2 regions of the Mesorhizobium sp. M0152 genome follow, and region 1 is predicted to be linked to the other one. Evidence: predicted binding sites of a transcription regulator. Region 1 holds the regulator's gene; the other holds the start of a gene.
What was found. Region 1 encodes LexA, which represses DNA repair genes until DNA is damaged. Its sites were predicted from a motif close to TGTTCNNNNTGTGTTCNG; they were not measured.
Positions count from the first base shown of each region.

Region 2: NKJ26_RS10600 (2'-5' RNA ligase family protein) is a predicted target of LexA. The motif match lies at 1,746-1,763, and genes of this name have one in related genera.

Region 1 covers NZ_JAMYTH010000001.1:177,270-186,904, forward strand. The annotation lists gene lpxB (lipid-A-disaccharide synthase) at 1-342, shown strand, start outside; gene gltA (citrate synthase) at 438-1,766, opposite strand; gene gltX (glutamate--tRNA ligase) at 1,950-3,374, opposite strand; gene NKJ26_RS00870 (ComEC/Rec2 family competence protein) at 3,476-5,941, shown strand; gene lexA (transcriptional repressor LexA) at 5,935-6,672, opposite strand; gene NKJ26_RS00880 (TetR/AcrR family transcriptional regulator) at 7,134-7,784, shown strand; gene kynU (kynureninase) at 7,917-9,164, shown strand.
Region 2 covers NZ_JAMYTH010000007.1:202,203-211,837, reverse strand. The annotation lists gene NKJ26_RS10610 (ArsC family reductase) at 21-362, opposite strand; gene NKJ26_RS10605 (SnoaL-like domain-containing protein) at 587-940, opposite strand; gene NKJ26_RS10600 (2'-5' RNA ligase family protein) at 1,073-1,717, opposite strand; gene NKJ26_RS10595 (fumarylacetoacetate hydrolase family protein) at 1,962-3,119, shown strand; gene NKJ26_RS10590 (substrate-binding domain-containing protein) at 3,406-4,341, shown strand; gene NKJ26_RS10585 (ABC transporter permease) at 4,458-5,444, shown strand; gene NKJ26_RS10580 (ATP-binding cassette domain-containing protein) at 5,448-6,239, shown strand; gene NKJ26_RS10575 (LacI family DNA-binding transcriptional regulator) at 6,372-7,394, shown strand; gene NKJ26_RS10570 (TetR/AcrR family transcriptional regulator) at 7,725-8,315, opposite strand; gene NKJ26_RS10565 (hypothetical protein) at 8,561-8,815, shown strand; gene NKJ26_RS10560 (efflux RND transporter permease subunit) at 8,809-9,635, shown strand, end outside.

The sequences.
Region 1 (9,635 bases):
ACGGTATCGCTGGAACTGGCGCTGGCTGGCGTGCCGATGGTTTCCTGCTACAGGCTCGATCCCGTCGCCCGCGTCGTGGCGCCTTATCTGCTGTCCGTCTGGTCCGCGCTGCTGCCCAATCTGATCGCGGACCGTGCGCTGGTTCCTGAATTCTACAACGAGTATGTCAAGCCGAACAATCTGGCCCGCCAGCTGGAGGCATTGTGGGCCGACAGCGGCATGCGCGCCTGGCAGAAAAGCGGATTTGCCGAGATCAGGCGTCGCATGGCGACGGACAAGCCGTCCGGCGAGATCGCGGCGCAGGTGTTGATCCGGTACGTCAAGAGGGCGAATAGCGAGTAGCGAGTAGCGAGTAGGAAGAATGTGGCCTCGATCGACTCCCTCGCAACTCCCTATTCGCTATTCGCTATTTCCTACTCGCTATTTACGCGTCTCATTCACCGCTTGGCGATCGGCACGTAGTCGCGCTCCGGCGCTCCGGTGTAGAGCTGGCGCGGGCGGCCGATCTTCTGGCGCGGATCCTCGATCATTTCCTTCCACTGCGCGATCCAGCCGACGGTGCGGGCGACCGCGAACAGCACGGTGAACATGGTGGTGGGGAAGCCCAGCGCCTTCAGCGTGATGCCGGAATAGAAGTCGACGTTCGGATAGAGCTTCTTTTCGATGAAATAGGGATCGGTCAGCGCGATCTTTTCCAGTTCCATGGCGATGTCGAGCAGCGGATCGTCCTTGATGCCGAGCTCGCCCAGCACTTCGTGCGCCGTCTTCTGCATGATCTTGGCGCGCGGATCGTAGTTCTTGTAGACGCGGTGGCCGAAGCCCATGAGCCGGAACGGATCGTTCTTGTCCTTGGCGCGGGCGATGAACTCCGGGATGTGATCGACATGGCCGATCTCGCCCAGCATGTTGAGTGCCGCTTCATTGGCGCCGCCGTGGGCTGGGCCCCACAGGCAAGCGATGCCGGCAGCGATGCAGGCGAACGGGTTGGCGCCCGACGAACCGGCGAGGCGAACGGTCGAGGTCGAGGCGTTCTGCTCGTGGTCGGCATGCAGGATGAAGATGCGCTCCATGGCGCGCGCCAGCACCGGGTTGATCTTGTATTCCTCGCACGGCACGGCGAAGCACATATGCAGGAAGTTTGCCGCGAAGTTCAGCTCGTTCTTCGGGTAAATGAAGGGCTGGCCGATATGGTATTTGTAAGCCATGGCCGCGATGGTCGGCATCTTGGCTATCAGCCGCATGGAGGCCACCATGCGTTGGTACGGATCGGAAATATCAGTGGAGTCGTGATAGAAGGCCGACAGCGCGCCGACCACGCCGCACATCACCGCCATCGGGTGCGCGTCACGGCGGAAGCCGGTGAAAAAGCGCGACATCTGCTCGTGCACCATGGTGTGGCGTGTCACGCGGTAATCGAAATCATCCTTCTGCGCCTTGGTCGGCAATTCGCCGTACAGCAGGAGATAGCAGACCTCGAGGAAGTCGCCGTGTTCGGCCAGCTGGTCGATCGGATAGCCGCGGTGCAGGAGAATGCCGGCATCGCCGTCGATGAAGGTGATCTCGGACTCGCAGCTCGCGGTCGAGGTGAAGCCGGGATCGTATGTGAAGGCGCCAGTGGTGGTGTAGAGCGTGGCGATGTCGATGACATCGGGCCCGACAGAGCCGCTTCGCACCTTGAATTCATGAGTCTTGCCGCCGAATTCCAGCTTTGCCGTGGCCTCTTGGTTTTTGCCGCCAAATTCCAGTTTTGTCGCAGCTTCGGTCATTGCAAACTCCTTTTTGTTTCCTCATGCCGGCAAAGGCAAATTGTGCAAGCGACACGTCGAAATCACCGCAATGCCGCTTATTCGCCACCGCATTTTAGGAGGTGCGTGCCAGATTGGGCCAAGGCCTAATGTTGCACTGCGAAACCCGCCTTTCAATGCCAATCTTCTTGGTCCAGTTTGCTCCTAATCGATTTGATCTTCTATGCGCGCGAGGCTTTCCTCGCGCCCGAGGACGGCAAGCACGTCAAATACGCCCGGCGAAGTGCTCTTGCCGGTCAGGGCGGCGCGCAAAGGCTGGGCCACGGCGCCCAGTTTGTAGCCGCCGGCCACTGCGTAGTCACGGATGGCGGCCTCAGCCGCTGCGGCGGTCCAGTTGCCTGACAGTGCGTTCAAAGCTTCGTGAGCGCCGCGCAGGATCTTGCGGGCATCGGCGTTGAGCAAAAGCGCCGCCTTGTCGTCGATTGGCAGCGGCCGCGCCGCAAACAGGAAGGCTGCGCCGTCGACGAGCTCGACCAGCGTCTTGGCGCGCTCCTTCAGGCCCGGCATTGCGGCCAGCAGCTGCGCCTTGTTGCGGTCGTCGAGGCGCGCGGCCATCGCCGGACCGCCTTCGAGATAGGGCAGGGTGGCGATGAAGATGTCGAACAGCTCGGCATCATCCATGCGGCGCATATGGACGCCGTTCAACGCCTCCAGCTTGGCGAAGTCAAAGCGGGCCGCGCCCTTGTTGACGTCGCCGATATCGAACCAGGAGATCATGTCCTTGATCGACATGATCTCGTCGTCGCCATGGCTCCAGCCAAGGCGCGCCAGGTAGTTGAGCAACGCCTCCGGCAGATAGCCCATGGCGCGATAGGCCTCGACGCCGAGCGCGCCGTGCCGCTTCGACAACTTGGCGCCGTCGGCACCATGGATCAGCGGAATATGCGACATCGAAGGCACGTCCCAGCCCATGGCGTCGTAGATGACCGTCTGGCGAGCGGCATTGGTCAGGTGGTCGTCGCCCCGGATGATATGCGTGACGCCCATGTCGTGGTCGTCGACGACGACGGCATGCATGTAGGTCGGGTTGCCGTCCGAGCGCAGGATGATGAAGTCGTCGAGATCCTTGTTGGGAAAGCGTACCTCGCCCTGGACGCGGTCGTGCACCACCGTCTCGCCTTCCGTGGGCGCCTTGATGCGAATTGCGCCCTTGGCGCCGGCAGGCGCTTCCGACGGATCGCGGTCGCGCCAGCGGCCATCATAGCGCGGCGGCAGGCCCTTGGCCCGCGCTGCCTCGCGCATCGCCTCCAGCTCGGCGGGCGTCGCATAGCAATAATAGGCCTTGCCCATGCGCACCAGCTCCTCGGCCACTTCGCGATGGCGCGGCGCGCGCTCGAACTGTGACACAGGCTCGCCGTCCCAGCTAAGGCCAAGCCAGGAAAGCCCGTCGAGAATGGCCGTGGTCGCAGCCTCGGTCGAACGCTCCCTGTCGGTGTCCTCGATGCGCAGCAGCATCGTGCCGCCGGTGTGCTTCGCGTACAGCCAGTTGAACAGCGCCGTGCGCGCGCCTCCAATGTGGAGGTAGCCGGTGGGCGAAGGGGCAAAACGGGTGACGACCTTGTCGGACATGGAGCTCTCGGAAACCATCTGAAGCGGGGTGCGGTGCGCGGGCTTTCGCGCGTTGCGCGTTCATGTAGCATAGGGTGTCGAGGGCGCAAGGGGCAGACCCGATGGCTGGACGAGGCTGGAGCTCGGATCAGGGCGAGGATGCTGTTGCCGGCGTCAGCGAACGGTCCCTGTTTGCAACGCCCCAGCCTGTTCCGCTGCCGTCGTTATCGCCGCTCGTGCAGGCTCCCGGCAGGCAACCGTTGCCGGTGGATATCCCAGCGCCAATTCCGCCCACGGACGCCGGAAGGATTGTGCGCGTGCGCCGGCGGATCGGCCGGGTTTCACTGCCGCGCCTGCGCCGCGACATTGCAACGGCGGCGGCTCTGGAACTCGACCGCGGCATAGGTTTCCTATTGGTGCCGGTCTGTCTGGCGAGCGGAGCAATCGGCTATTTTTCGCTCGCGGCGGAGCCTGACCTTGCGAAACTTGTGGCGCTGGTCATGCTGACGGGGCTCCTAGCTCTGGTCTCGCGTTCCTGGCCCAAAACTCACCTGTGCCTCATGGCGGCGTTCCTGTGCGCGGCTGGCTTGCTTGCCGCGAAGGTCGAGACGTGGCGGACCGCGACCCGGATGCTGGGCTCCGAAATCTCGACGCAAGTGACAGGCCGTGTCGTTTCGGTCGACCGGATGGAGACTGGCCGCATCCGATTGACCATCGACGTGATGTCGACCGCCCGGCCGATACTGCGCTATGCGCCGGAGCGCGTCCGGCTGTCGGCACGCAAGATACCGGCCGAACTGACCGCCGGTTCCCTGGTCACCGGCTATGCCAAGCTGCTTCCGCCGACAGGCCCGGTGCGGCCGGACAGCTACGACTTCTCCTTCGACAGCTATTTCGCGGGCATCGGCGGCAGCGGGTTCTTTCTCGGCAATCCAAAAATCGTCGCCACAGGTGACGATGGCATGCCGCTGTCGGCCCGCCTTTCCTCGGCGGTGGAAACCGCCCGCGAAGGCATCGCCGATCACATCAGGGACATTGTCGGCGGTGCCGAAGGCGAGATCGCCGCGGCGCTGATCGTCGGCGTGCGCGCCGGCATTCCTGACGAAATCAACGAAGCGATGCGCCGTACTGGCATCTATCACATCATCTCCATTTCCGGACTGCACATGGCGCTGGTCGCAGGCACCATCATGGGCCTGCTGCGCGGCGTCTTTGCCCTGTTCCCGGATTTTTCAGCGCGTCGGCCGGTCAAGAAATACGCCGCCGTGGCGGCACTTTGCTCGATTGCCGCCTATCTTGTCATCTCGGGCGTCGTCGTTGCCGCCGAGCGCAGCTTCATCATGCTGGCGGTGATGCTGATCGCGGTGCTGTTCGATCGGGCGGCGCTGACCATGCGCAACCTGGCGATCTCGGCGATCGCCGTCATCGTGGTGTCGCCGCATGAAGTGGTCGGCCCGAGTTTCCAGATGTCTTTCGCCGCGACCGCCGCGCTGGTCGGCGCCTATGCCGGCTGGGCGGATCACCGTGCGGGAAAGACCAGACCGCCACCGCCGAAGCGATCCCTGCCGGGTTTCCTGACGCGAAAACTCCTGCTGGCGACCGGCGGACTTGCCATGACGTCGATCATCGCCGGCGGCGCCACGGCACTTTTCGCCATCTGGCATTTTCAGCGCGTGTCGCCGCTCAGCCTGTTCGCCAATCTGGCCATCATGCCGATCGTGACGCTCGTGATGTTCCTGGCCGTTGCCAGTGCACTGTTGATGCCGTTCGGGCTGGATGGGCCGTCCCTTTACCTGATGGGCAAGGGGTTGACTGTCATGATCGCCATATCAAGCTGGATTTCCGAGCGTTCGCCGGTCGATGCCGTCGGGCTGATTTCGCAGCAGTCGGTGCTGTTGGTGACCATTGCCCTCGTCATCGCGACAATGGCAACGACATGGCTGCGGCTTGGAGCACTTCCATTCGCGCTCGCCGGTCTGTTGATCGTCGGCGATACGCGCACGCCGGATGTGCTGATCTCGGAGGATGCGCGGCTGGTCGCACTGCCGATCGGCGGCGGCGAACTTGCGGTCAGTCGGGCACGCCCGAACGAATTCACCGTCGACAACTGGAAACGCGCCCTGACATCCGAAACCATCGTCGTGCCGGAAATCTTCACCGAAGGAGACGGCGAATTCGACATCGCCGATTCCATCGGGCTGCCGCCGGGATCACCTTTCTATTGCATATCAGGCGTCTGTCTCGCCAGGCACTCATCGGGTGCAATCATAGCGCATGTCGAAGACCGCAAGGATGCGTGGAAAGCCTGCGGTTTCGCCGACCTGATCGTCATCAATGATGCAACGGCATATGACCCCTGTCACAACCCGCTGGTGCTTGTCGTCACCAAGCGGCAACTCGCCCGCAAAGGCAGTGCGGCCGTCTTCTTCGACCGCCAATCGGCGATCGCACCAGCGACAATCAGCTTCGCCGTGGACAGCCCATACCGGCCTTGGCACACGCAACGCAAATTTTCACGCGAGGCGAGGGGGCTGCCGCCCTACAACAAACCCGACAAGCCAGCGGTAAAACCGCAGCCGCCTCAATAGCGTCTGATCAGCCCGACCAGCTTGCCTTGCACCTTGACCCTGTCTGGCCCGAAAATGCGCGTTTCATAGGCGGGATTGGCTGCCTCGAGAGCAATCGAAGCTCCCTTGCGGCGGAACCGTTTCAGCGTCGCTTCTTCTTCATCCACCAGCGCTACGATGATTTCGCCAGGGCTGGCCGTGTCGGCGTTGCGGATGATGACGGTATCGCCGTCGAAGATGCCGGCCTCGATCATCGAGTCGCCCTTGACCTCGAGCGCATAGTGTTCGCCACCCATGATCATGTCAGGCGGCACCGAGATCGAATGCGTCTGATGCTGTATGGCATCGATCGGCACACCGGCGGCGATACGGCCCATCACCGGGATCGATACCGCGGAAACCGCATCGTCGTCATTGCCAGCCGATGACATCCGCGATTGCGCCGGTTTGATCTGGCGGCCGAGGCTGCCTTGCCCAAGACTGCCCTGGATGACGCTTGGCGAGAATTTTTTTGCCGCATTGAGGCCCGGCGCGATCGAATCCGGCAGCCGCAGCACTTCCAGCGCCCGCGCCCGGTTGGGCAGCCGGCGAATAAAGCCGCGCTCCTCCAGCGCCGTGATCAGCCGATGGATACCGGACTTGGAAGCGAGATCGAGCGCTTCCTTCATCTCGTCGAAGGAGGGCGGAATGCCGCTTTCCTTGAGTCGTTCATGGATGAACATCAGCAGTTCATGTTGCTTGCGTGTCAGCATGGCGGCCCCCAAGACATTGAACAACGGGTTTGAATCAGAATCAGAAAAACAAACCCAGAACAAACACTATCTGTTCCAGTTGTGTTCCGCAACTGTTTAAAGTTTAATGAATTTGTTAAGGCTGCGGAAACGAAGTAGCCGCTCGCAACCGGCATCCCAAAGGCGCGGTCCTCCGTCGACGCGCGCTCGGGCCCATTGAAATTGTTTCGGTTAATGGCCCGTGGACCGATCGATCTCACTTTTGGCATAATCCCGCAAGCTGTGTTGCCGACAAATGCCGGGTGCGTTTCGGCGGGTCGAAAAACCTCCGTCGCTCGTGAACGAAACGAAGCCAAAATGCCAACTGCATGCCAGAAAGCGGCCGGGCACCGTAGGACGCGAAGGGCCGCCTTTTTGCTCGTTGCTTCCCGCTCGCTTGACGAAACCGTATAGGAGTATACGGTTTGCGCGGAGGAACATGAATGATCACGCCGAAGCAGGCAGCGCGCCGCGCACGGATAGAGCATGCCGCCTATGCGGTGCTCCGGGAAACCGGCTACAAAAGCGCGTCCCTGCTTGCCATCGCCAAGCGGGCATCGGCGTCGAACGAAACCCTCTACAACTGGTACGGCAACAAGCAGGTGCTGTTTCGATCCCTGATCGAAGCCAATGCGGGAGAGGCAAGGAAGCTGCTGGAGGACGCCCTTCACCAGGCTCGCGATCCCCTCGAAACCCTGGGCTTGCTAGGGCCGGTCTTGCTGACCCTGGTGACGGGCGACAAGGCGGTGGCGCTCAATCGTGCCGCAGCGGGCGACGTCAACGATACAGGCACGCTTGGCCAATCGATCGCGCAATTCGGCCGCAACACCATAATGCCGCTTGTTGGCGACCTGCTTCGAACCGCAAGTCGGGACGGCCTGATCGCCTGTGACGATCCTGCCGAAGCTGCCGACATCTATGTCCGTCTCTTGATCGGCGATCTTCAGGTTCGTCGGATTGTCGGGGTCCTGGAGGAACTGCCTGCGCCGGAAATCGAGCAAAGATCGAACAGGGCGCTCACCCTGTTCTTGCGCCTCTATGCGCCCGACAAGGGCGGCCGGTCTTCGCCAAACGCGGACAGGAGTACACGATGATGATCGCGGTTCCCTACCTGTCCGCCCTTCTGTCGCGCCTGCTGAGGAGCTTGGTTGCGACCTGACGCCTGATTTCAACCAGCCCTTGCCCCGGCCGCAGGCGCACTCTTTTCAACGAGGAACATCGTGACCATGAGCAAAATTCCCGATCTGGCAGCGATCGAGGCGATGGACGCCGCGGATTCGCTGCGTGCCATGCGCGATCGCTTCGTCTTGCCGGAAGGGGTGATCTACCTCGACGGCAATTCGTTGGGTGCTGCTTCTCCCGCCGTCTTCGAGGAACTGAACAAGGCCGCGACACAGGAATGGGCGCAGGATCTCATCCGTGCCTGGAACACCGCCGGCTGGTTCGACATGCCGGTCGAACTCGGCGACCAGCTCGGGCGGCTGATTGGCGCCGCGACCGGCCAGACGGTGGTCTGCGATACCACCTCGATCAACATCTACAAGGTGCTGCATGCCGCACTCGGCATGCGGCCGCACCGGTCGGTGATCGTCGCCGAGGGCGACAGCTTTCCGACCGATCTCTACATGGCGGAAGGCGTGGCCTCGACACGGCCGGGCACGGTGCTGCGGCTGGAAGGTGTCGATGCGCCTGATATCGAAGACCTGATCGACGAGCATGTCGCCGTCATCCTGGTCAATCACGTCAACTACAAGTCCGGCCAGTTGCGCGACATGGCAGCGCTGACGTGCAAGGCCCATCAGGTCGGCGCGCTCATCGTATGGGATCTCTGCCACACGGCAGGTGCCTTGCCGGTCGAACTCGACGGCGCGAATGCCGATTTCGCCATCGGCTGCACCTACAAATATCTCAATGGCGGTCCGGGCTCGCCGGCCTTCATCTACGCAGCCAAACGGCACCATGGTGATATCAGGCAGCCGCTCAGCGGCTGGTGGGGGCACGCCCGGCCGTTCGCCTTCGAACAGGGCTACGAGGCCGGCACCGGCATCCGCCGGTTCCTGTGCGGCACGCAGCCGGTGCTGTCGATGCGGGCGCTGAAGGGCGCGCTGGACCTGTGGAACGAGGTCGATATGGCGGCGGTGCGCAAGAAGAGCATCGCGCTGACCGATCTGTTCATCCAGCTTGTCGAGGCCGGGTGTGGCGCCTACGGCCTCGAACTCGAAAGCCCGCGCAACGGCAATGCGCGCGGCAGCCAGGTGTCGTTCATCCACCCACATGGCTACCAGGTGATGCGGGCCTTGATCGAGCGCGGCGTCATCGGCGATTTTCGCGCGCCCTCGACCATCCGCTTCGGTTTCACGCCGCTCTATGTCGGCTACAAGGACGTCTGGCAGGCTGTCGAGGTGCTGGAGGATATCCTGCGCACCGGCGCCTGGCAGGACGCGCGCTTCGCGGTCAAGACGGCGGTGACTTAACCCTTGTCGGCGAGCGGCATGGCACGTTCGGGCAAATCCGTGATCAAGTCTACTGCGGAGGCGATGTCACTCATGTGATCTGCGGTGAGCGTCAGCTTGGTCGACCTACCTTGGGCGTCGACAAGAGCATGGATTTTGGTTGTGAGGCCGCCTCGGGAACGACCGAGGCAATGATCTTGCCCCTCTTTTGCCGGGTAGCAGCGGCTTGATCCCCCGCCATTCAAGGTCAGTCAGGTTCATGGTGAGCCCTGAATCAGAATCCGGCGCGATGTGAAGCAGCCGTCGGCAAACGACCTATCTCCGTCGTTCCAAGCTCACTGACGGCTTCCCGAAAGCCGCCGCTCCTGGCACACTCAACTGTCGGCGTAGTCGGGCCGCTTCCTTCCCGTCCGCTTAGAGTCCTATAGAGGCGTAAGCTGCCTTTGATGTAGTGAGCGCAATACTGGAAAGCGGCATCTCCTGCGGACGAGT
Region 2 (9,635 bases), on a different contig from region 1:
GCAGCGTACGGAGTGTTGTTCTACTTCCCGCCCACCGCCGCCTCATAAGCATCCGGCTTGAAGCCGACGAGAATCCGGTCGCCGACCTCCAGCACCGGGCGTTTGATCATCGTCGGCTGGGCCAGCATCAGCGTCTTGGCCTTCTTTACGTCCAGGCCCTGCTTGTCCTTGTCCGCCAGTTCGCGGAACGTCGTGCTCGCCTTGTTGAGCAGGATTTCCCAGCCAACCTCGCCGACCCAGCCATCCAGCCGCTCGGCATCCAGCCCCTCTGCCCGGTAATCGTGAAAACGATAGGCGACGTCATGGCCTTCCAGCCAGACGCGTGCCTTCCTGATCGTGTCGCAGGTGGTGATTCCGTACATGGTGATCGTCAAAACAGGGGCCTTTCGGATTTCGAATCCGACCGCAGATTAAGGATGCCCCGCACGCTTTGCCAGCGGCCCGCCAAAACCATCAAGAGATGAGTTTCTTCAATGGCGGGGGGCACGGACGTGCATCGGGTCGGAGCGCGGCCAGGAGACGATCCTGGCCGCCTGGTCCTGGAGGATGCGGCGAAATGTGCCGAACGCCGAGCGCGATTTCGGCCTCAATAATAGAAGCGCTCTTCGGCAATCTTGCCGTTTTTGACCGTGTACAGGCCAACCTCGTCCATGGTGACACGCTGGCCCGCGGCCTTGGGCGTTATGTCAAATGTGAAGCGCACAGCGAACTGGTCGCCGTTGACATAAGGGCCCTCGACGGAGCCGCCATGGACCTCGTTGTTTTCCTGCCACCACTGGCCTTTCTGCTTGACGGCGTCCTTGCCACGGCAGACGGCCATCGGCCCCTCCATCGCTTCGTAGCTGACGATGTCGTCGGCATTGTATTTCTCGGCAGCACTTTCGTTGTCGCCCTGCTTGAGAAGTTCGGTGAAATGCTTGGCAATATCCGCGATGGTCATGTGTTCCTCCTGTTCGGATCTTATTGCAAATAGGGAACAGCCCGCTGCCTGCCATCGTCGTTCCGGTTGGTAGCTGACATATCATGTCAGGATGATGGACCGCGCGGCGCATGTGAGGACGATTCCAGGCGCTCACATGGCGGGCAGTGCATCGTCCTGGCCGGTCAGTTGCCAGCGTCCGGGATGCTTGTAGGCACCCTTCCCAGTGAGACTGTGGATGAGTACAAAATCGCGGACAGTCCAGCCGACCGGATCGATCGACCGCTCGCGAATCCTGGGAACGCCCACCTCGTCACGAAGCAACGTAACATGCGGTTCGATGGACCTGGTGAGAAAGGGTTTCAACGGGCTGTCCGAGATCACCGCCGTCAGATCACGCCAGAACTTTTGCAGCGCCGGATTGCCATCGCTGCCGCGCAGGACCAGCGCACCACCGCCAAAAGCCGACAAGCGATCGAACGAAACCTCGAAGGGCTTCGCAACGATCATCGATCCGATATGACAGGCGGTCTCCACCAGCTCTTGCGGATACTCCTCTTGGTCGCCGAGGCCGACAAGCGAGATGTGGATGTGGTTTTCCGGAACCAGCCAGCCTTGCAATCCGAACTCACGGTTCCAGGCCATGGCCTTTCGCGCGAGACGACCAGCAATCGCACTGCCGACGAGGATGGCAAAGAACAGGCGGTGGAAATGCTTCCCGGCCTGTTCCCAGCGGAAAAAGGCCTGGCCGTTCTTCGCGGTTCCAAATGCAGGTTGTCCACTCATGACCGATCCCATCCGGCAAATTGAATCAGGTCGCGAGTTATAGAACAAAACAAGAACAAATGCAAGCCAAAAATACTACAAGCGCCGGCGCTTCGGCACCCATGCACGCATCGCCATGTTTGTCGGCGAGATGCCGGCTCTCGGCGGCGGTGGCGCCTGGATCACCACATACGGGATAGACCTTTGACAGGAATCCGGTGAAAGTGCCGCGTCGATCCGGCAAGCCGCATTTTCGATGATCAGAGGACCGAACGCCATGACGAACCCGACGCAGCTGCCCGCCGAGGGACTTTTTGTCGGCCGAGCCAGGAGCAGCGGCGCCTCGTACCCGCTGGTGATCACGGTGCGTGACGGCACGGTCTTCGACATCACGTCGAGCACGGCACCGACCGTGCGTGATATTTGCGAGATGACCGATCCGGCGGGGCATGTGCGCTCGGCGAAGGGCAGACCGATCGGGTGGCTCGACGCCATCGCGGCCAACAGTTTCCAGGCCACGCGCGATCCGGCAAAACCCTACCTCCTGTCTCCTGTCGACCTACAGGCGGTCAAGGCGTCGGGCGTTACCTTCGTCGTCAGCCTGCTGGAACGCGTGATCGAGGAGCAGGCGCGTGGTTCGGCCGAGAAGGCCGATGCCATCCGCGCCGACATTGCCGGGCTGATCGGCCATGATCTGTCGAAACTGAAGCCCGGTTCGCCCGAGGCGATGGAGATCAAGGCCAAGCTCATCGCACGCGGCGCCTGGTCGCAATATCTGGAAGTGGGCATCGGCCCCGACGCAGAGATCTTCACCAAATGCCAGCCCATGGCCTCGGTCGGCTTCGGCGCCGATGTCGGCCTGCACCCGGTGTCGACCTGGAACAATCCGGAGCCCGAGATCGCCATGATCGCCGCCAGCAGCGGCAGGATCGTCGGCGCCACCATCGGCAACGACGTCAATCTGCGCGACGTCGAAGGGCGTTCGGCGCTGCTGCTCGGCAAAGCCAAGGACAACAATGCCTCGGCCTCGCTCGGTCCCTTCATCCGCCTGTTCGACGACACCTTCTCGATCGATGACGTGAAACGGGCGGTCGTTCGCCTGAAGGTCGAGGGCGAGGACGGGTTCTCGCTGGAGGGCGCGAGTTCGATGGCCGAGATCAGCCGCTCGCCGGAGGAACTGGTCGCCGCCGCCATGGGTGCCCACCATCAGTATCCGGACGGGCTGGCGCTCTATCTCGGCACCATGTTCGTGCCGTCGAAAGACCGTGGCGAGAAGGGCAAGGGCTTCACCCACAAGGTCGGCGACATCGTCACCATCTCGTCGGAGAAGTTCGGCGCGCTGGTCAACCGGGTGCGGCTGTCGCCAGACTGCCCGCACTGGACCTACGGCGCCAGTCATCTGATGCGCGAGCTGGCGCAGGCCGACCTCATCTGACCGGGCCTGGCTCGAGCAAGCATGCCGAAGGCGATCCGCTCGGCTGAGCTTCCGCGCCAATCATCCGTCGGCTCGGAAAAAATCACCTGAACTGATGCAATCTGATGGGACCGCTGATGGCGCCTCGTCAGGCGCCAACTACATCTGCAGATGGAGGCTTGCCATCCGCCGGAAAAGAGGATGCTCTGACGCATCCAACCGGTGCTGGCGAAGGAGGCGCGATCCGGTTCTTGCCGGAACAAGAGGTGGATCCGGACTGATCATCTTCAAAATGGGAGGAAATCAAATGCTGACACGGCTAAGAGTGGTTCTATTCGGCCTGCTGGTGGCGCTGACGGTCATTCCGGCAGCGGCGCAGGCCAAGACATTCTACTGGATTTCGCATGGCGGCCCGGCCGACCCGGTCTGGACCTACTTCCTGGCCGGCGCCAAGCAATGGGCCAAGGACACCGGCAACACCGTCAACACCTCGTTCCACAATGGCGATGTGGCCTCGCAGCAGGAAGCGGTCCGCGCCGCCCTCTCCGCCAAGGCCGATGGCATCGTCACCACGAGCCCCGATCCGGGCAGCCTTGTCGAGATCGTCAAGGAAGCCCGCGCGGCGAACGTCCCGATCATCAACTTCAACACGCCCGATCCCAAGGCTAATTTCAACGCCTATGTCGGCGGCGACAACGTCACCTTCGGCAAGCACTGGGCGCAATATCTGGTCGACAAGGGCCTGGTGAAGAAGGGCGATTTCGTCTGGATGCCGGTCGAGATCCCCGGCGCCACCTATGGCGTCCAGGAAGAGGAAGGCATCAAGAGCGTCTTCGAGCCGCTCGGCATCACCTATGAAGTGACCGAAGCGACGCTCGACCAGGCCGAGGTGATCAACCGCATGGTCGACTACCTCACCGCCAACAAGGCCAAGGTCAAGGCGATCATCGGTCTCGGCGACCTCGTCACCGGCTCGATCAAGCGGGTGTTCGACCAGGTCGGTATCAAGCCGGGCGAAATTCCGGTCGTCGGCTGGGGCAATTCGCTCGACACAACCCAGGAAGTGCTGAACGGCTACGTCAATGCCGGCCAGTGGCAGGATCCACAGGCGACCAGCTATGTGGCGCTTTCGCTGGCCAACATGGCCGCCAGCGGTATTCCTCCGGGCTTCAACGTCATCACCGGCGCGCTGTACGAAAAGGACACCGCCGAGGTCTACGACAAGATCCTGTCCGGCAAGTAACCCGCGATCCCTGGCGCCGCGCCGTTTCCGGCACGGCGCCCGGCATCTTCCCTACGCCGCGACCCGCCCGATGCGGTGGCGATCCCGGCCCGTTCCAACCCTGTCGCGGATTGCCAGTGGAAAATCGCTCGCTCCCCCAACTTCTGATCGCGCGTCCGGAATTCGGGCCGTTCGTGCTGCTCATCGTCGAGATCGCCGTTTTCTGGGGCTTCAATCACGACTTCCTGTCACCGCAGAACATTTCCAACACGCTGGCGTTCACGGTCGAACTCGGCCTGATCGCGCTGGCGATGACGTTGCTGATGACGTCAGGCGAATTCGATCTTTCCGTCGGCTCGCTGTTCGGCTTCTCGCCGGTGCTGATGTGGACGCTGTTCAACAGCGGCCTCACCTCGCTGGAAGTGGCCTTCATCGTCGCGCTGCTGGTCGCCGCCTTCATCGGGCTGGTCAATGGCTGGTTCGTGACGCAGCTCAAGATCCCGTCCTTCCTGGTGACGCTCGGAATGCTGCTTGTAGTGCGCGGCACCGCGCTGTTCGTCACCGACGGTTTTCCGCAGCGCACCTGGAGCGCGGAAGGCAGCTGGCTGGCGGAAGCGCTGGTCGGCGACTTTTTCATCGGGCCGTTCCGCATCTACATGTCGCTGTTCTGGTTCATCGCCGCGGCGATCGCGCTGGGCTATGTGCTGACGCAAAGCCGCACCGGCAACTGGATACAGGCGGCGGGCGGCAATCCCGGCGCGGCGCGCGCCCGCGGCGTCAACGTCAGCCGGGTCAAGATCGGCCTGTTCATCCTGTCATCGGTCATGGCCTCGCTCGCCGGCGTCATCTCCTCGCTGCGCACGTCCGCCGCCAACCCCAACAGCGGCACCGGCTACGAGCTCGAAGTCATCGCCATGGTGGTGATCGGCGGCACGGCACTGACCGGCGGGCGCGGCACCATCATCGGCACCGTGCTCGGCATCCTCATCCTGCGCGTAATGCGCAACGGCATCGTGCTGATCGGCGTGCCCGGCCTTGCCTACAACATCTTCATCGGCGCGATCATCCTTGGCATGATGGCGCTGCATTCATGGCTGGAACGCCGGCATCAGGCGGGGACTTGAACCATGGCCGAGCCACTGATCCGCATGCAGAACATCCGCAAGTCCTATGGCCGCGTACAGGCGCTGGTGGACGCCAATTTCCACGTCAATGAAAGGGAGATCGTCGGCCTGCTCGGCGACAATGGCGCAGGCAAGTCGACGCTGATCAAGGTGCTGTCCGGCGCGGTGCCGCTGACCAGCGGCGAGATCTTCATCCGCGGCAAGAAGGTGAGCTTGCGCAACACCAGCGACGCCATCGCCCACGGCATCGAGACGATCTACCAGGACTCGGCGCTGGTCACGCAGCTGTCGATCGCCCGCAATCTGTTCCTGGGACGCGAACCGATCAAGCCGCCGCGCTTCCTCAACCGCATGGACCAGGAGGCCATGAACGTCGTTGCCCGCGACCTGCTCAAGCAGGTCGGCATCTCGAAAAACATTCCGCCGACGACGCCGATCGGTTCGCTATCCGGCGGCGAGCGCCAGGCGGTGGCGATCGCGCGCGCCATGCATTTCGACAGCGACCTCATCATCCTCGACGAACCAACCAACAACCTTGGGGTCGCCGAAACACAGGGCGTGCTGAGTTTCGTGCGCAGCGCCCGCGATTCCGGCCATTCCTGCATCTTCATCGCCCACAACATCCATCATGTCTTCCAGGTGGTCGACCGCATCGTCGTCATGCGCAGGGGAAAGGTGGTCGCCGACGCTATCGATCCGAAGACGACCAGCGTGGCGGAAGTCGAGCGGATCATCACCGGCATGTCGGACAAGGAAATCCGCGATGCCATCGCCGACGGCAAGCCGTCGCACTGAGCACGGGCGAAAGCCCTTGCGTGAAATTGGCCGAATGCGCGTCCGGGCGCAATCATCGGTCGCCTCGGATCGCATCGCCTGCGGCGCATCGCTTGTCCGGCGCGGCATCACTTCAGCGCATAGGGTCGCGGCATGAAGGCAACCGTCTCCGACATCGCCAGGAGTTGCGGACTGTCGACCGCAACGGTCGACAGGGTGCTCAACAACCGGGCGGGCGCCAGCGCGGCCAACAGGCAGCGCGTCATGGAGGCCGCCAAGCAGCTCGGCTACCTGCCGGTGGCCGACCAGGTGACGCTTCCCTCGCGGCCGGCACATCTCGAGTTCCTGCTGCCGATCGGCAGCAATGCCTTCATGCGCGATCTGGCCGGACATATCCAGGACTATGCCGCGCGGCTGCCGCTCGTCGCCTCGTGCCGGATCCACAATCTTGCCGGCATCTCGCCAAACGCGCTGCAGAGCGCCGTCGAAAACCTTTCGCTCAATGTCAACGGCGTCGGTGTCATCGCCATCGACCATCCACGCACCCGCAACATCCTGCGCGACGTCGTCGATGCCGGCATCCGCCTGGTGACGCTGGTGTCGGACATTCCGGCGGCGCCGCGCTCGGCCTATGTCGGCATCGACAACCGGGTGGCCGGACGGACGGCGGCATTGTTGATGGGCCGCTTTCTCGGCGGCCGCGAGGGCCATCTGGCAATGGTGGTCGGATCACGCTCGTACCGTGGCCATGAGGAACGCGAAATGGGTTTCCGCTCGGTGCTGGGCGAAGAATTTCCCAACCTGGTCATATCGAGCGCGGTCGACATCAACGACGAGCCCGACGTCAGCTATGCCGAGACCATGAAGGCGCTGCACGACGAGCCGGAACTGCTGGGCATCTATTGCGTCGGAGCCGGACGCTCGGGCGTTGCCAAAGCAATCCGGGAAGCCAGGCCCAACCGCAAGCCGGTGTTCATCTGCCACGACCTGACACGCGAAACGCGCGGTTACCTGGTCGATGACCTCGCCGATGTCGTCATCGACCAGAATGCCAGGCTTATCGCCGAGCAGTCGGTCATCCGCCTGCTCGGCTCGATCGCCTCATCGGCGCCGTATCTGACGCGGAAGTTCATCGAACCACGACTGATCTTCAGGGAAAACGTTCCGGTGCAGTGATTGGCGGCCCTGGACGTGAGCTTTTCCGGTCACACCGCACAACTTTCGCGGGCGTCACGGCGAATCTGCACAGCTGCTATGCACGATTCATGATTGCCGAATCATTGGGCAACTCGTAGTTTCTGGTTGTCGGCCATCTACTCCTCCCAGATGCGATGCCGGCGCTGAGTGGGGTGCACCTCCTCCCGCACCACATTCGAAATCGAGCCCGCTGCCACCTCCTCCCGGCAGCGGGCTTTTTTCGTTTCGGCCAGCAGCAATTCCCGGCCAGGGCGCACCGGGACGTCAGCGGTCATATGATCGACGGGACGTCGGCCGCCGCAGGAGACTTCAACCAGCCGCAGAGCCCCTGAAGGACAGGATCAATCCTTCCGCCATACGAACGAATTGCGCGCTGGGGCCCTCGGCGCCGACGGTCTGCACACTGACACGCGCACCTTCAAGCAGCAGCGACAGCGTATCGGCGAGAAGTTCAGCCTGCCCGATGCCGGCACCGCGGCAGAGCGCGACCAGATGTTCGCGCTGGGCTTCCTTAAGCTCCTTGATCACCCGCCTGGCCGGATGATCCGGCTCAGTCAGTTCGGCAGCGGCATTGGCCATGTCGCAGCCGCGGCCGTCGGCGTTGAGCATGTCGGCCGCCTTGCGAACCCAGGCATGGAGTTGCGCCAGCTTGTCGCCCGGATACTCGGCCTCGAATGCGTCCCACATCGCGCCCGCCTTGCAAGCGGTGGCGCGGAGGCATTCGACAATCAGTTCGTCCTTGGATTCGAAATGACGGTAGAGCGTCATCTTGTTCGTGCCGGCAGCCTCGGTGATGGCGTCGACGCCGACGCCCTTGATGCCGTGCTTGTGGAACATGTCACGCGCCGTTTCCAGGATCCGATCCCGGGGACGCGAGCGCTCCACGACGCCGTCTGTCATCATGATCTCCTTTCGTTTCCAAAAATCCCTCGGCCACCTCTTGACTAGGGTGTTACCGGTCTGTAACTTCCAGAATGTTACTTACTGGTAACACCTATATCGTCCGTCGTCAATAACAAGGCCGTGAACTGGTCCTGCCAGATTGGGACGGATGAAAAATTGCCAATCATGCGGCTTCGGCCGGTGAAGAGATGAAAAACGGTTCGCGAGCAAGGGCTGCGGGCCGACACACAAGGAGCCGGCCAATGCCACAGCGCCGCGATCTTACCATAGATGAAGCCGTCCGGGATCCGATGATCCGGCTGGTCATGAAAGCCGACGGCGTCGATCCGCACGCCTTCGAGAAAATGCTGCGTTCGCTCGCCGGTGCGCGGGAGTCGCATCGTGATGTGCCGCTGCTGCGCTCGCCGGAGGATTCCCGGCGCGGCCAGCGGTTGTCGAGAGTTGCCAGTGCCTTCGGCAGGGCAAGAGCAGCCGGAGAGGCGTGTGTGTCGTGGTAAACTTTTTCATCCATCGTCCGATCTTCGCCTCGGCGATCGCCATCATCATGGTGCTCGCCGGGACGATTTGTTATTTCCTGCTGCCCGTCTCGCAGTTTCCCGACATCACGCCGCCACAGGTCGTGGTCAGCGCCCACTATCCGGGCGCCAGCGCGCAGGTGGTGGCCGATACGGTGACGACGCCGCTTGAGCAGCAGATCAACGGCGTGCAAGGCATGACCTACATGTCGTCGACGAGCTCCAATGACGGCTCCTCGACCATCACCATCACCTTCGATGTCGGCTACTCCCTGAGCACCGCCGCCGTCGACGTCCAGAATCGCGTCTCGCAGGCGGCCTCGTCGCTCCCGGCGATCGTCAACCAGGGCGGCGTGACGATCAAGAAGCAGAATCCGAACTTCGTCCTGATCGTCAACCTCACTTCGCCCGACAGTTCGGTCGATCCGGTGGCGCTGAGCAACCTTGCCTATCTGCAGGTGGTCGATCCGCTGAAGCGGCTGCCCGGCGTCGGCGACGTGCAGATCTTCGGCGAGCGGCGCTATTCGATGCGCGTCTGGCTCGATCCCGACAAGCTCGCCAATCTCGGCATCACCGCCGTCGATGTCCAGAATGCCATTGCCGAACAGAACGTCCAGGTGGCTGCCGGCAAGATCGGCCAGTCGCCGGCACCGGCCGGCACCGCCTTCGAAATGCAGGTCAACGCCGTCGGCCGCTTGAGCGATCCGAAGGAATTCGGCGACATCGTCGTGCGCGCCAATACGGACACCGGCTCGCTGGTGCGGCTGCGCGACGTCGCCCGCATCGAGCTCGGCGCGCTGCA